Regions from separate parts of the Kosakonia cowanii JCM 10956 genome, predicted to be linked through region 1. Evidence: predicted binding sites of a transcription regulator. Region 1 holds the regulator's gene; each other region holds the start of a gene.
What was found. Region 1 encodes PhoB, which activates phosphate uptake and scavenging genes when phosphate is short. Its sites were predicted from a motif close to CTGTCATAAAACTGNCNNAT; they were not measured.

Region 1 (4,234 bases):
GCCAGCCCGCGGGCGCGCGTCTGGCTCCAGAAGGCGCGATAGGCAACCCCTTTGACTTCAAACTCCACCTCCGCCAGACACTCGGCGGTATCGCGGGTCATCAGGTCGTTTTGCGACTGTGACAGGGTGCTGAGGCGCGGCGTTTCGTGATAGAGAGCAAGGCAGATTGCATCCAGCAGGGTGGTTTTCCCGGCCCCGGTGGCACCGGTAATGGCGAACAGCCCGTTGCTGGCGAAGGGCTCTTCGGTAAAGTCGATTTTCCACTCGCCTTTCAACGAGTTGATATTTTTCAGCCGTAAACTGAGGATCTTCATGCGTCATTCTCCTCATCCAGCGCCTGACGGGTCTCGCTGAACAGCGTATGTAAGCGCGCACTCTGCATCTCGTCGAGCTCCTCCTGTGCCAGCCTGCGGTCAAAGACCTCTTCCACTTTTAATTCGCTTAAGGTTTCGCGAAGCTCGCCTGCCATCAGGCGATTACGCAGTTCGCGGCTGCGGCGTAACAGCAGCACTTCAACGGGCAGATCTTCGGTTACCTGCTGGATTTTGCGCTGCATATCGACCAGATAGTCGCTGCTGACAATCTCAATATCGAGCCACACCGGCGGCGTGCTGGGCGCATCGCGCCACTGCTCAAGCTGACGGCAGATATCGGCAAACTCGCCCTTAATCACCGCCAGCGGCTGAGTGGCGGGCACGTCAAGCGTGGTCACCTCTGCCAGCTTGCCGTCAGCGAATGTCACCAGATTGACACCTTTACTTTTTCCGGTCTCATCAAAGCTGAGGGGAATCGGCGAGCCGCAGTAGCGAATATGCTCCGTGCCGCCGATTTTCTGCGCGCGATGGATATGGCCGAGCGCGATGTAATCCGCCGGGGGAAAGTTTTGTGCAGGGAAAGCATCCAGCGTGCCGATATAGATATCACGCACCGCGTCACTTTTACTGGCGCCGACGGTAGTCAAATGGCCGCTGGCGATAATCGGTAACGGCTTATCGCCGCGCAGGTCGCAGGCGGCCTGATACTGCTGCTGGTAGTAGTCGGTGATGGCTGCCAGCAGGTGCTGCTGTTTTTGCTGCCCGGACATCCCCGCCTGGCTGACGGTAATGTCGCGCGGGCGCAGAAAGGGCACCGGGCAGAAGACCGCGCCGGGTTCGCCGTCGCGGCGATAGAGCAGAAACGGCGCAACGCCTGCGCTGGCAACCACGGTGGTGTTGAGATAAGCGAGGATCTCTTTTGATTCATTGAGGGTCGCCACAGAGTCATGGTTGCCTGCCAGCACGATTAGCTGGCAGCCGGTGCGCTGCAAATTGACCACAAAGCGGTTATAGAGCTCGCGGGCGTAACTTGGTGGCGATCCGGTATCGAAAATGTCGCCCGCCACCACGATAGCGTCGACCTGCTGCTGCTCGGCCGTGGTTAACAGCCAGTCAAGAAAAGCGCTGTGCTCGGCGGCGCGGCTTTTGCTGTAGAAGTTTTGGCCGAGATGCCAGTCCGATGTGTGAAGAATGCGCATAGTGGTCCCGTGGCAAAAAAGCATAACGGCGATTATAAACATTAAGCGGGTCAGGGACATCGCCTGGCGCAAATTTGCGTTGTCACAATCGCGCGGGCTGGGTCATATAGCGGTCATGTTATTCATAAATCTGTCATAAAACTGACGCATAATGGCGACGCTATTTATACTGCAGACTAATTAATACAGGGCGAATGATGGCGAGACGAATTCTGGTCGTGGAAGACGAAGCACCGATCCGTGAAATGGTGTGCTTTGTGCTCGAACAAAATGGTTTTCAGCCGGTTGAAGCTGAAGATTTTGACAGCGCGGTAAACCAGCTTAATGAACCCTGGCCGGATCTGGTGCTGCTGGACTGGATGTTACCCGGCGGGTCCGGCATTCAATTTATCAAGCACCTGAAGCGCGAAGCGATGACCCGCGATATTCCGGTGATGATGCTCACCGCGCGCGGTGAAGAGGAAGATCGCGTTCGCGGCCTTGAGACGGGCGCCGATGATTACATCACCAAGCCCTTCTCGCCGAAAGAGCTGGTGGCGCGCATTAAAGCCGTGATGCGCCGCATTTCGCCGATGGCGGTGGAAGAGGTGATTGAGATGCAGGGCTTAAGCCTTGATCCCTCCTCCCATCGCGTTATGACCGGCGAAAATCCCCTCGATATGGGCCCCACCGAATTTAAACTCTTACACTTCTTTATGACCCACCCGGAGCGCGTTTACAGCCGCGAACAGCTGCTGAACCACGTCTGGGGCACCAATGTCTATGTTGAAGACAGAACCGTAGACGTGCATATTCGTCGTCTGCGTAAAGCGCTGGAAGGGAGTGGACACGACCGGATGGTGCAGACGGTACGCGGCACGGGATATCGTTTTTCGACCCGTTTCTGAAATTTGACAGGAGTGTGACGCGTGCTGGAAAGGCTGTCATGGAAAAGGCTGGTGCTGGAGCTCCTCCTTTGTTGTATCCCCGCCTTTATTCTGGGCGCGATGTTCGGCTATCTGCCGTGGTTTTTGCTGGCGGCAGTGACCGGGCTTCTGATCTGGCACTTCTGGAATCTGCTGCGTCTCTCCTGGTGGCTATGGGTCGATAAAAGCATGACGCCGCCGCCCGGCACCGGCAGCTGGGAGCCGCTGCTCTACGGCCTGCACCAGATGCAGATGCGCAATAAAAAGCGCCGCCGCGAGTTGGGCAACCTGATCAAACGCTTTCGCAGCGGCGCCGAGTCGCTGCCGGATGCGGTGGTATTGACCACGGAAGAGGGGATGATCTTCTGGTGTAACGGCCTTGCGCAACAACTGCTGGGGCTGCGCTGGCCCGATGATAACGGGCAGAACATCCTCAACCTGCTGCGCTACCCCGAATTTACCCAATACCTGAAAAGCCAGTCCTTCAGCAAACCGCTCAATCTGGTGCTTAACAACGGTCGCCACCTGGAGATCCGCGTAATGCCCTACAGCGAACAACAACTGCTGATGGTGGCGCGTGATGTCACGCAGATGCACCAGCTGGAAGGGGCCAGACGCAACTTCTTCGCTAACGTCAGCCATGAGCTGCGCACACCGCTGACGGTGTTGCAGGGCTACCTTGAGATGATGCAGGAGCAGACGCTGGAAGGCGCGCCGCGTGAAAAAGCATTACACACTATGCGTGAGCAAACCTCGCGGATGGAGGGGCTGGTGCGCCAGCTTCTGACCCTGTCAAAAATCGAAGCGGCGCCGACGCATGGCGCAAATGAAGTGATTGATGTGCCGATGATGCTGCGCGTGGTGGAGCGGGAAGCGCAAACCCTCAGCCAGCAGAAACAGAGCTTTAGCTTTGAAATCGACAGCCAGTTGAAAGTGCTGGGCAGTGAAGAGCAACTGCGCAGCGCCATCTCAAACCTGGTCTATAACGCGGTGAATCACACCCCCGCCGGGACGCACATTACCGTGCGCTGGCAGCCGGTGGCGCACGGCGCTGAGTTCAGCGTTGAGGATAATGGGCCGGGGATCGCCGCCGAGCATATTCCACGCCTCACCGAGCGTTTCTACCGCGTGGATAAAGCGCGCTCGCGCCAGACCGGCGGTAGCGGGCTTGGGCTGGCAATAGTCAAACATGCGGTTAATCACCACGATAGCCGCCTTGATATCAGCAGCACGCCGGGCAAAGGGACGCGTTTTAGCTTTGTCCTGCCGGAACGCCTGATTGCCAAAAACGCCCACCCATAACCCCCTTGTCAGCTTATCTTTCCGGCGGCTCGTGACGGCGAGCCGCTCTGCCTCGCCTCATCCCGCGCCTGCAACGTAGTTTGTACGGTTGTTGCTTTTTTGTTCGCACGATCAGCCACGTGTTTTTCTGATAAATAGAGTTTTTCACTGGCTGGATTCTACTGTTTAGTATAACTATCTGGTTTTGCGATCCCGACTTGCCTTTAAACGTTATAAGCGTTTAAATTGCGCCCCATGCATTGTCAGACCGACTGTGTTTGCGTGGTAAACCGAAAAACTATTCTTCGCCACGCAGTGCATTAAGCATTTCCCGCTGATTTAACGCGTTAATGATGCGTTATTGTCCGGTGCGGAGAGGCTAATTATTCAACATATTTACGACACCACATCCACAGGCAGTAAACATTATGACCCATCACTTAAAACCGCGTGACATCATCGCGCTGGGCTTTATGACCTTCGCACTGTTTGTTGGTGCAGGTAATATTATTTTTCCTCCCATGGTCGGCTTACA
Region 2 (4,234 bases), 390 kb from region 1:
AGAGGCGGAAGTGATGTCGGCCGGTTTACGCCAGCTGGAGCAGCAGGCTGACTGGCTGCTGGTGGAAGGGGCAGGGGGCTGGTTTACGCCGCTCTCGCCGACGCTGACCTTTGCCGACTGGGCCACCGCAGAGCGCCTGCCGGTGATTCTGGTGGTTGGCGTCAAGCTTGGCTGCATCAACCATGCGATGTTAACCGCCCAGGCGGTACAGCAGGCAGGGCTAAGGCTGGCAGGCTGGATCGCTAATGACGTGGTCAAGCCGGGTAAACGCCACCAGGAGTATATGGCGACGCTGCAACGCGTGCTGCCCGCGCCGCTGATCGGCGAGATCCCGTGGCTGGCGGATGCGCCGGAAGCCGCCGCAACCGGCCACTATCTCGATCTCAGCGTACTGACTGCGGCGACATCCAGTGCGCCAGCAGCGGATCATCTAACTGCCTGATATCGCCCCCGGCCACGCGCCGCCCGCGGTGCAGCAGGCAGAAACGATCCGCTACCCGGCGGATCAGCGACAGCTGCTGCTCCGCCAGTAAGATCGACATACCAAACTCCTGATTGAGCCGCACGATCAAATTCCCCAGCTTATGGATAAACGCCTGGCCGAGGCCGCGCGTCGGTTCATCGAGGATCAATAACCGTGGGCGCGTTACCAGCGCCCGCGCCATCGACAGCTGCTGCTGGTTATCCTCCGACAACGTCGCACCGCGCTGCTGGCGTAGCCCATACAACTCCGGGAAGAGATCGAAGATCTCGCGGCTTAAGTTCTGCCCTGCGTCACCGGCGGCACGCATCGCCACATGCAGGTTCTCCTCCACCGTCAGTTGCGAAAAGATGCGTCTGTCCTGCGGCACATAGCCGATACCGACCGCGCTGCGGTGCTCGGCCTGCAGTGTCAGCAGATCGCGCGGCGGCGCGCCCGCATCCTGCCAGATCATGCTGCCGCTCTCCACCGGCAGGTAGCCGGTTATGCAGTTCACCAGCGTGGTTTTTCCCATACCCGGCAACCCGACCAGCGAGGTGCAGAGGCCGGGGGCTAACTCCAGATCGATATCCCATAACGTATGTTGGTCGCCGTAATAGTGGTTCACCGCATGTAAGCTCAACATGATCCGCTCCTTGTTCCCATCAGGTATGACTGCTTTTCACTACGGTCAACTGCAAAAGGCTTGCCAGAACGTGAAAAGGGCATTTTTTTCGGAGACGGCTGAGAAAGCGTGCGAAAAAAACGTGATGGCGCGCAAACCCAGGTAAAAATTCTGCACTTTGCCAGTGCTTACCGCAGCGGGTGGTGGTGCAACGGATAGTGGAATTGTGAGAAGGATCCCATGCGGATCTTGCGCATCGTTATCTGATAATTGCCGAAAAGAGTCGATAAAAAAATTTTCCCTCCCCCTTTTCGACGCAGAGGGGGAGTTTGGCGAGGGGCGGGGTGCACGGGCTGGCGGCAGTTATCCACTATTCCTGTGGATAACCTTGTGTATTAGAGTTAGAAAACGTGCGGCAAGCGAGAGGCGGCGCGGCTTGCGCATGAATTGGTGCGAAACCCGTCTTTTTAATATTTTCTTTTTTAATCAAACGTTTAAATAAAAGCAATGGGTGTAAGAAAAGTGTCACCGACTGCCATAAAAGCGTCAAACATCACCTTGACAAATGTTAAAAGGGCAAAAATTCTGGGGATAACCTTTAACGCGAGGTTTAATCGCTTACCGATTGCCCAATCGCAGCCACAATGCGATGTTTTGCACTGGGGTAGATGAGATCGGTTTGCACGCTACTGTTTTTTCATCCAGTATCTTCGGTTGGCAAAAATGCGCATGGTGAGTAAACTGTCTTACCTGCCCCACTCCTCATCAGGTGCCATTCATGAGTAAACCGTTCAAACTGAATTCCGCTTTTCGCCCCTCCGGCGATCAGCCTGAAGCAATCCGTCGCCTCAAGGAAGGGCTGGAAGACGGGCTCGCGCACCAGACGTTGCTCGGGGTAACCGGTTCAGGGAAGACGTTCACCGTGGCCAATGTGATTGCCGATCTGCAGCGTCCAACCATGGTGCTGGCACCCAACAAGACGCTGGCCGCGCAGCTCTATGGCGAGATGAAAGAGTTCTTCCCGGATAACGCGGTGGAGTATTTCGTCTCCTACTACGACTACTATCAGCCGGAAGCCTATGTACCCAGCTCGGATACCTTTATCGAGAAGGACGCGTCGGTTAACGAACATATCGAGCAGATGCGTCTCTCGGCCACCAAAGCGCTGCTGGAGCGGCGAGATGTGGTCGTGGTGGCATCGGTCTCCGCCATCTACGGTCTGGGCGATCCTGACCTCTACCTGAAGATGATGCTGCACCTCACCAATGGCATGATCATCGATCAGCGCGCGATCCTGCGCCGTCTGGCGGAGCTGCAGTACACCCGTAACGACCAGGCGTTCCAGCGCGGCACCTTCCGCGTGCGCGGCGAAGTGATTGATATCTTCCCGGCGGAGTCGGACGATCTGGCGCTGCGCGTTGAGCTGTTCGACGAAGAGGTTGAGCGCCTGTCGCTCTTCGATCCGCTGACCGGCCATATCGAATCGGTGATCCAGCGTTTTACCATCTACCCGAAAACGCACTACGTCACGCCGCGCGAGCGCATCGTGCAGGCGATGGAAGAGATCAAAGTCGAGCTGGCGGAGCGGCGGAAGTTTCTGCTGGAGAACAATAAGCTGCTGGAAGAGCAGCGTATTACCCAGCGCACCCAGTTCGATCTGGAGATGATGAACGAGCTGGGCTACTGCTCCGGCATCGAGAACTACTCGCGCTACCTCTCCGGGCGCGGGCCGGGCGAAGCGCCGCCGACGCTGTTTGACTATCTGCCCGCCGATGGGCTGCTGGTGGTTGATGAATCCCACGTGACCATTCCGCAAATCGGCGGCATGTATCGCGGCGACCGGGCGCGTAAAGAGACGCTGGTAGAGTATGGTTTCCGTCTGCCGTCGGCGCTCGATAACCGCCCGATGAAGTTCGAAGAGTTCGAAGCACTGGCACCGCAGACCATCTACGTCTCCGCGACGCCGGGTAACTATGAGCTGGAGAAATCGGGCGAAGAGGTGATCGATCAGGTGGTGCGCCCGACCGGCCTGCTGGATCCGATTATCGAAGTGCGCCCGGTGGCGACCCAGGTCGACGATCTGCTGTCCGAGATCCGTAAGCGCGTCGAGATCAACGAGCGTGTGCTGGTAACTACCCTGACCAAACGTATGGCAGAAGATTTGACCGAATATCTGGTCGAGCACGGCGCGAAGGTGCGCTATCTGCACTCGGATATCGACACCGTCGAGCGTATGGAGATTATCCGCGACCTGCGTCTTGGTGAGTTCGATGTGCTGGTCGGCATCAACTTGCTGCGTGAGGGGCTGGATATGCCGGAAGTGTCGCTGGTCGCCATTCTCGATGCGGATAAAGAGGGCTTCCTGCGCTCCGAACGATCCCTTATCCAGACCATTGGTCGTGCGGCGCGTAACATTAACGGCAAAGCGATTCTCTATGGCGATAAGATCACGCCGTCGATGGCGAAAGCGATTGGCGAAACGGAGCGCCGCCGCGAGAAACAGCAGAGCTACAACGAAGAGCACGGCATTACGCCGCAGGGGCTCAACAAGAAAGTGGTGGATATTCTGGCGCTGGGCCAGGGGCTGGCGAAAACCAAAGCCAAAGGGCGCGGCAAGTCCCGCTCGCCGGTTGAGGCAGATGCATCCGATCTGGGCCTGACGCCGAAAGCGCTGCAACAGAAAATTCATGAACTGGAAGGGCAGATGATGCAGCATGCGCAGAATCTGGAGTTTGAAGAGGCGGCGAAGGTGCGCGATCAGCTTCATCAACTGCGCGAACTGTTTATTGTTGCCTCTTAATGTTGACTTAACATAGCCCTGTCACACTCTCCTCAGTTTTCGTGGAGGAGAGTGTGATGCAACAAATTACCGTTCGTGAGTGTTTTGCCGTCGCCTGCGCGCTGGCGGTGGTACTCGGTTTTACCCATTTTTGGCTGCTGAGCTACTGATCGTCCCCCGGTCGGGCGCGCTGAATTTGACCCACGCCCGCACCCCACTTTGTGTCAGCCGATTGTGCAGGAAAAACTGCGCGTCATGCAGTTGCGCGATACGCGTAACGATACTTAAGCCAAGACCGGCACCGCCGTAACGGCTGTCCATTCTGACAAATGCTTTGCTCAGCTCGCCGCTGCGGCTCTCATCAATCCCT
Region 3 (4,234 bases), 2.1 Mb from region 1:
AAATAGACCTTATCCTTCTTGCTGCTGTAACCATACTTCTTCAGCACCTCAAGGGTCGCCTTCGCAATATCCTTCCCTTCCTGATGGTGGAACCACGGGGCTTTGATCTCCGGGTAGATCCCGATATCTTTGCCGGTCGAGTGGTTCAGCCCCTGCACAAACTCAATCTCCTCTTCAAAGGTATGAATACGGAAATCGGATTTGCCCATCGGGAAACGGCCCGGGAAAACCTGCTCTTTCTTGCTGTTCTTTAACTCAAACCCTTCGGTGAATTTCAGCGAGCGGATCTCATCCAGCGTGAAATCGATGGCGTAATAGCGGCCATCTTTGCGGGCGCGGTCGGGAAAACGCTCAGCAACATCGGTGACGCGATCGAGATAGTGGTCATGCAGCACCACCAGACGATCATCTTTGGTCATCACCAGATCCTGCTCCAGATAATCCGCGCCCTGGGCATAGGCCATCGCTTTGGCGGGCAGCGTATGCTCCGGCAGATAACCGCTGGCGCCACGATGGGCGATCACCAGCTTCTCCGCGGCCAGCGCCTGGCCTGCCATCAGGCCCGCCAGCAGCAGGCCTGCCGTAATGCGGCTAAAGGACAATTTCATAACATCTCCTGTTATTGACGACGCGCAAGCACGTCAGCGTGATGGCGTTTTTCGCCAATCATCACCACGATCAGCAGCAGAACCGCTAACACGCTGCCACCAATCATCACCATGAAACCGCCATCCCAGCCGAAGAAATCGACGGTATAGCCAACAATGGCGCTCGCCGCCACCGAGCCACCGAGGTAGCCAAACAGGCCGGTAAAGCCCGCCGCGGTACCGGCCGCCTTCTTCGGTGCCAGCTCCAGCGCGTGCAGACCAATCAGCATTACCGGGCCATAAATCAGGAAGCCAATGACAATCATGCAGGCCATATCCACGCCCGGGTTGCCCGCCGGGTTGAGCCAGTAAACGATAGTGGCGATGGTCACCAGCGTCATAAAGAAGACGCCGGTCGCGCCGCGGTTACCCTTAAAGACTTTGTCCGACATCCAGCCGCAGATCAGCGTGCCGGGAATGCCCGCATACTCATAGAGGAAGTAGGCCCAGGAGGATTTATCCAGCGCGAAATGCTTCACCTCTTTCAGGTAGGTCGGCGACCAGTCGAGGATGCCGTAGCGCAGCAGATAGACAAAGACGTTAGCGATGGCGATATACCACAGCAGCTTGTTCGGCAGCACGTACTGCATAAAGATCTGCTTCGCCGTCAGCTCCTCTTCATGCTTGTCGCTGTAATCATCCGGGTAGTCGTTTTTGTACTCTTCAATCGGCGGCAGGCCGCAGGATTGCGGCGTATCGCGCATCAGTGCGAAAGCGATAATCGCCACCAGAATGGCACCAAAGGCTGGCATATAGAGCGCCGCATGCCAGTCGTTAAACCACGCCATCCCCAGCAGGAACAGCAGCGGAGGCAGACCGCCGCCGACGTTATGGGCGCAGTTCCACACCGACACAATGCTGCCGCGCTCCTTCTGCGACCACCAGTGCACCATCGTGCGTCCGCACGGCGGCCAGCCCATCCCCTGGAACCAGCCGCAGAGGAACAGCAGCACAAACATCACCGCAATGCTTGAGGTGGCCCACGGTACAAAGCCCATAAACAGCATTACTGCCGCTGCGAGGATCAGACCAGCGGGCAGGAAGACGCGCGGATTCGAGCGATCCGACACCGAGCCCATAATGAATTTTGAGAAGCCGTAGGCAATTGAGATCCCCGACAGCGCAAAGCCCAGATCGCCGCGCGAGAAGCCCTGCTCCACCAGATAGGGCATCGCCAGCGCAAAGTTCTTACGCACCAGATAGTAGGCGGCGTAGCCAAAGAAGATGCCCAGAAAGATTTGCCACCGTAAGCGGCGGTACAGAGGATCAACCTGCGCGTCGGGCACGCGAGACTGGTGGGGGGCGGGTTTGAAAATGCTCAACATAAACTGCCTCCGTGGCACGGTAAAAGTCATGACATCAGGCGTCATGAGTGAAAACGAAAATCGCTTGAGTTGTTCGCGGCGGATTGTAGAGAAAGTTTTGACGAGAAAGAACGAAATGCCACATATAATGTTACAGAAATATGACAAAGCTCTAACTTCGTGCGGAAAAGTGCATTTCACTTTCGTTTCTTGTTCGTATATGCGCGATATCAAACAAACCACAGTAAGGGTATGGCTAAATGGTCGGTAAAGAACGTCGACCAGCCAGGAGACGACCGTGCCCTACTCAAACGACTACGATGTGATCATTATTGGCGGCGGCGCAACGGGTGCCGGTATCGCCCGTGATTGCGCCCTGCGCGGCCTGCGCGCTGTTCTGCTCGAACGCCACGACATTGCCACCGGTGCCACCGGCCGCAACCACGGTTTGCTGCACAGCGGCGCGCGTTATGCGGTGACCGACAACGAATCAGCGCGTGAATGCATCGCCGAAAACCAGATCCTCAAACGTATTGCCCGCCACTGTATTGAAGCGACCGACGGGCTATTTATCACCCTGCCGGAAGACGATCTGAGCTACCAGGCACACTTCATTGATGCCTGCACCCGCGCCGGGATTGCCGCGCAGGCCATTAGTCCACAGGAAGCCAGGCGCATGGAGCCGAGCGTCAATCCGCAACTTATCGGCGCGGTGCGCGTGCCGGACGGCACTGTCGACCCCTTCCGCCTGACCGCCAGCAATATGCTTGATGCCCGCGAGCACGGTGCAAAAATCCTTACCGGCCACGAAGTCTGCGGCCTGCTGCGCACAGGCGACACGGTGTATGGCGTGCGCCTGCGCCATCTCGCCAGCGGTGAAATCCGCGACCTGCATGCCCCGGTAGTGGTCAATGCCGCCGGGATTTGGGGCCAGCGCATCGCGGAGTATGCCGATTTGCGCATTCGCATGTTCCCGGCAAAAGGCGCGCTGCTGATCCTCGATCACCGCATTAACCAGCATGTCATCAACCGCTGCCGCAAACCTGCCGACGCCGATATTCTTGTGCCCGGCGACACCATTTCACTGATTGGTACCACTTCAACGCAGATTGATTATGCCGATATCGATAACGTGCGCGTCACGGCGGATGAGGTGGATATTCTGCTGCGCGAAGGGGAGAAACTGGCGCCGGTAATGGGGCAAACGCGCATCCTGCGCGCCTATGCTGGCGTGCGTCCGCTGGTGGCAAGCGATGACGATCCCAGCGGGCGCAACGTCAGCCGCGGCATTGTGCTGCTCGACCACGCTGCGCGCGACGGGCTGGAGGGGTTTATCACCATTACCGGCGGCAAGCTAATGACCTACCGCCTGATGGCTGAGTGGGCAACGGATGCCGTCTGCCGCAAGCTCAACCATAACGTAGCCTGCACCACGGCGACAAAAGCGCTGCCGGGATCGCTGGGTTCACCAGACGAGGCACTGAAGAAGATCATCTCTCTGCCGACGCCGCTGCGCGGTTCAGCGGTCTACCGTCACGGCGATCGTGCCCCGACGTGGCTCGCCAGCGACCGACACAACCGCAGCCTGGTGTGTGAGTGCGAAGCCGTCACCGCCGGTGAAGTGCAGTACGCGGTGGAAAACCTCAATGTCACCTCACTGCTCGATCTGCGCCGCCGCACCCGCGTCGGTATGGGCACCTGCCAGGGCGAGCTCTGCGCCTGCCGCGCCGCCGGGCAGCTTAACCGGCTGCATGTCACGCGCGACAACGAAGCGCGCAGGCAGCTGGCGGAGTTTCTGAACGAGCGCTGGAAGGGCATCAAACCCATTGCCTGGGGCGATGCGCTGCGCGAAAGCGAGTTTACCCGCTGGGTTTACCAGGGGCTGTGCGGGCTGGAGAAGGAGCAGGATGATGAGATTTGATACGGTGATTATCGGCGGCGGGCTGGCGGGACTACTGTGCGGCATTCGTCTGAGTGAGAGCGGCCAGCGCTGCGCGATTGTCAGCCGCGGCCAGAGTGGGCTGAGCTTCTCTTCCGGCTCTCTCGATCTGCTCTCCCGTCTGCCGGAGGGCAAACCGGCCGGCACGCTGACAGAGTCCATTTCGCATCTGCAACATCATCACCCCGAGCATCCCTATGCGCGGCTTGGCGTTGAGCGCGTGCGCCACTATGCGCAGCAAACCCAAACTCTGCTCGCCGACTGCGGGCTAAATATGCAGGGCGATGTCGATACGCCGCGCCTGCGCGTCACGCCGCTGGGCACTTATCGCCGGGCGTGGCTCA

Region 2: uvrB (excinuclease ABC subunit UvrB) is a predicted target of PhoB. The motif match lies at 1,618-1,637, and genes of this name have one in related genera.
Region 3: glpT (glycerol-3-phosphate transporter) is a predicted target of PhoB. The motif match lies at 2,100-2,119, and genes of this name have one in related genera.

Annotation. Positions count from the first base shown of each region.
Region 1 covers NZ_CP019445.1:2,293,688-2,297,921, forward strand. Annotated here, with positions in the region: gene sbcC (exonuclease subunit SbcC) at 1-314, opposite strand, end outside; gene sbcD (exonuclease subunit SbcD) at 311-1,513, opposite strand; gene phoB (phosphate response regulator transcription factor PhoB) at 1,711-2,400, shown strand; gene phoR (phosphate regulon sensor histidine kinase PhoR) at 2,422-3,720, shown strand; gene brnQ (branched-chain amino acid transporter carrier protein BrnQ) at 4,128-4,234, shown strand, end outside.
Region 2 covers NZ_CP019445.1:2,680,053-2,684,286, forward strand. Annotated here, with positions in the region: gene bioD (dethiobiotin synthase) at 1-442, shown strand, start outside; gene BWI95_RS12645 (ABC transporter ATP-binding protein) at 384-1,106, opposite strand; gene uvrB (excinuclease ABC subunit UvrB) at 1,864-3,885, shown strand; gene pmrB (two-component system sensor histidine kinase PmrB) at 4,006-4,234, opposite strand, start outside.
Region 3 covers NZ_CP019445.1:4,410,240-4,414,473, forward strand. Annotated here, with positions in the region: gene glpQ (glycerophosphodiester phosphodiesterase) at 1-608, opposite strand, end outside; gene glpT (glycerol-3-phosphate transporter) at 620-1,972, opposite strand; gene glpA (anaerobic glycerol-3-phosphate dehydrogenase subunit A) at 2,250-3,872, shown strand; gene glpB (glycerol-3-phosphate dehydrogenase subunit GlpB) at 3,862-4,234, shown strand, end outside.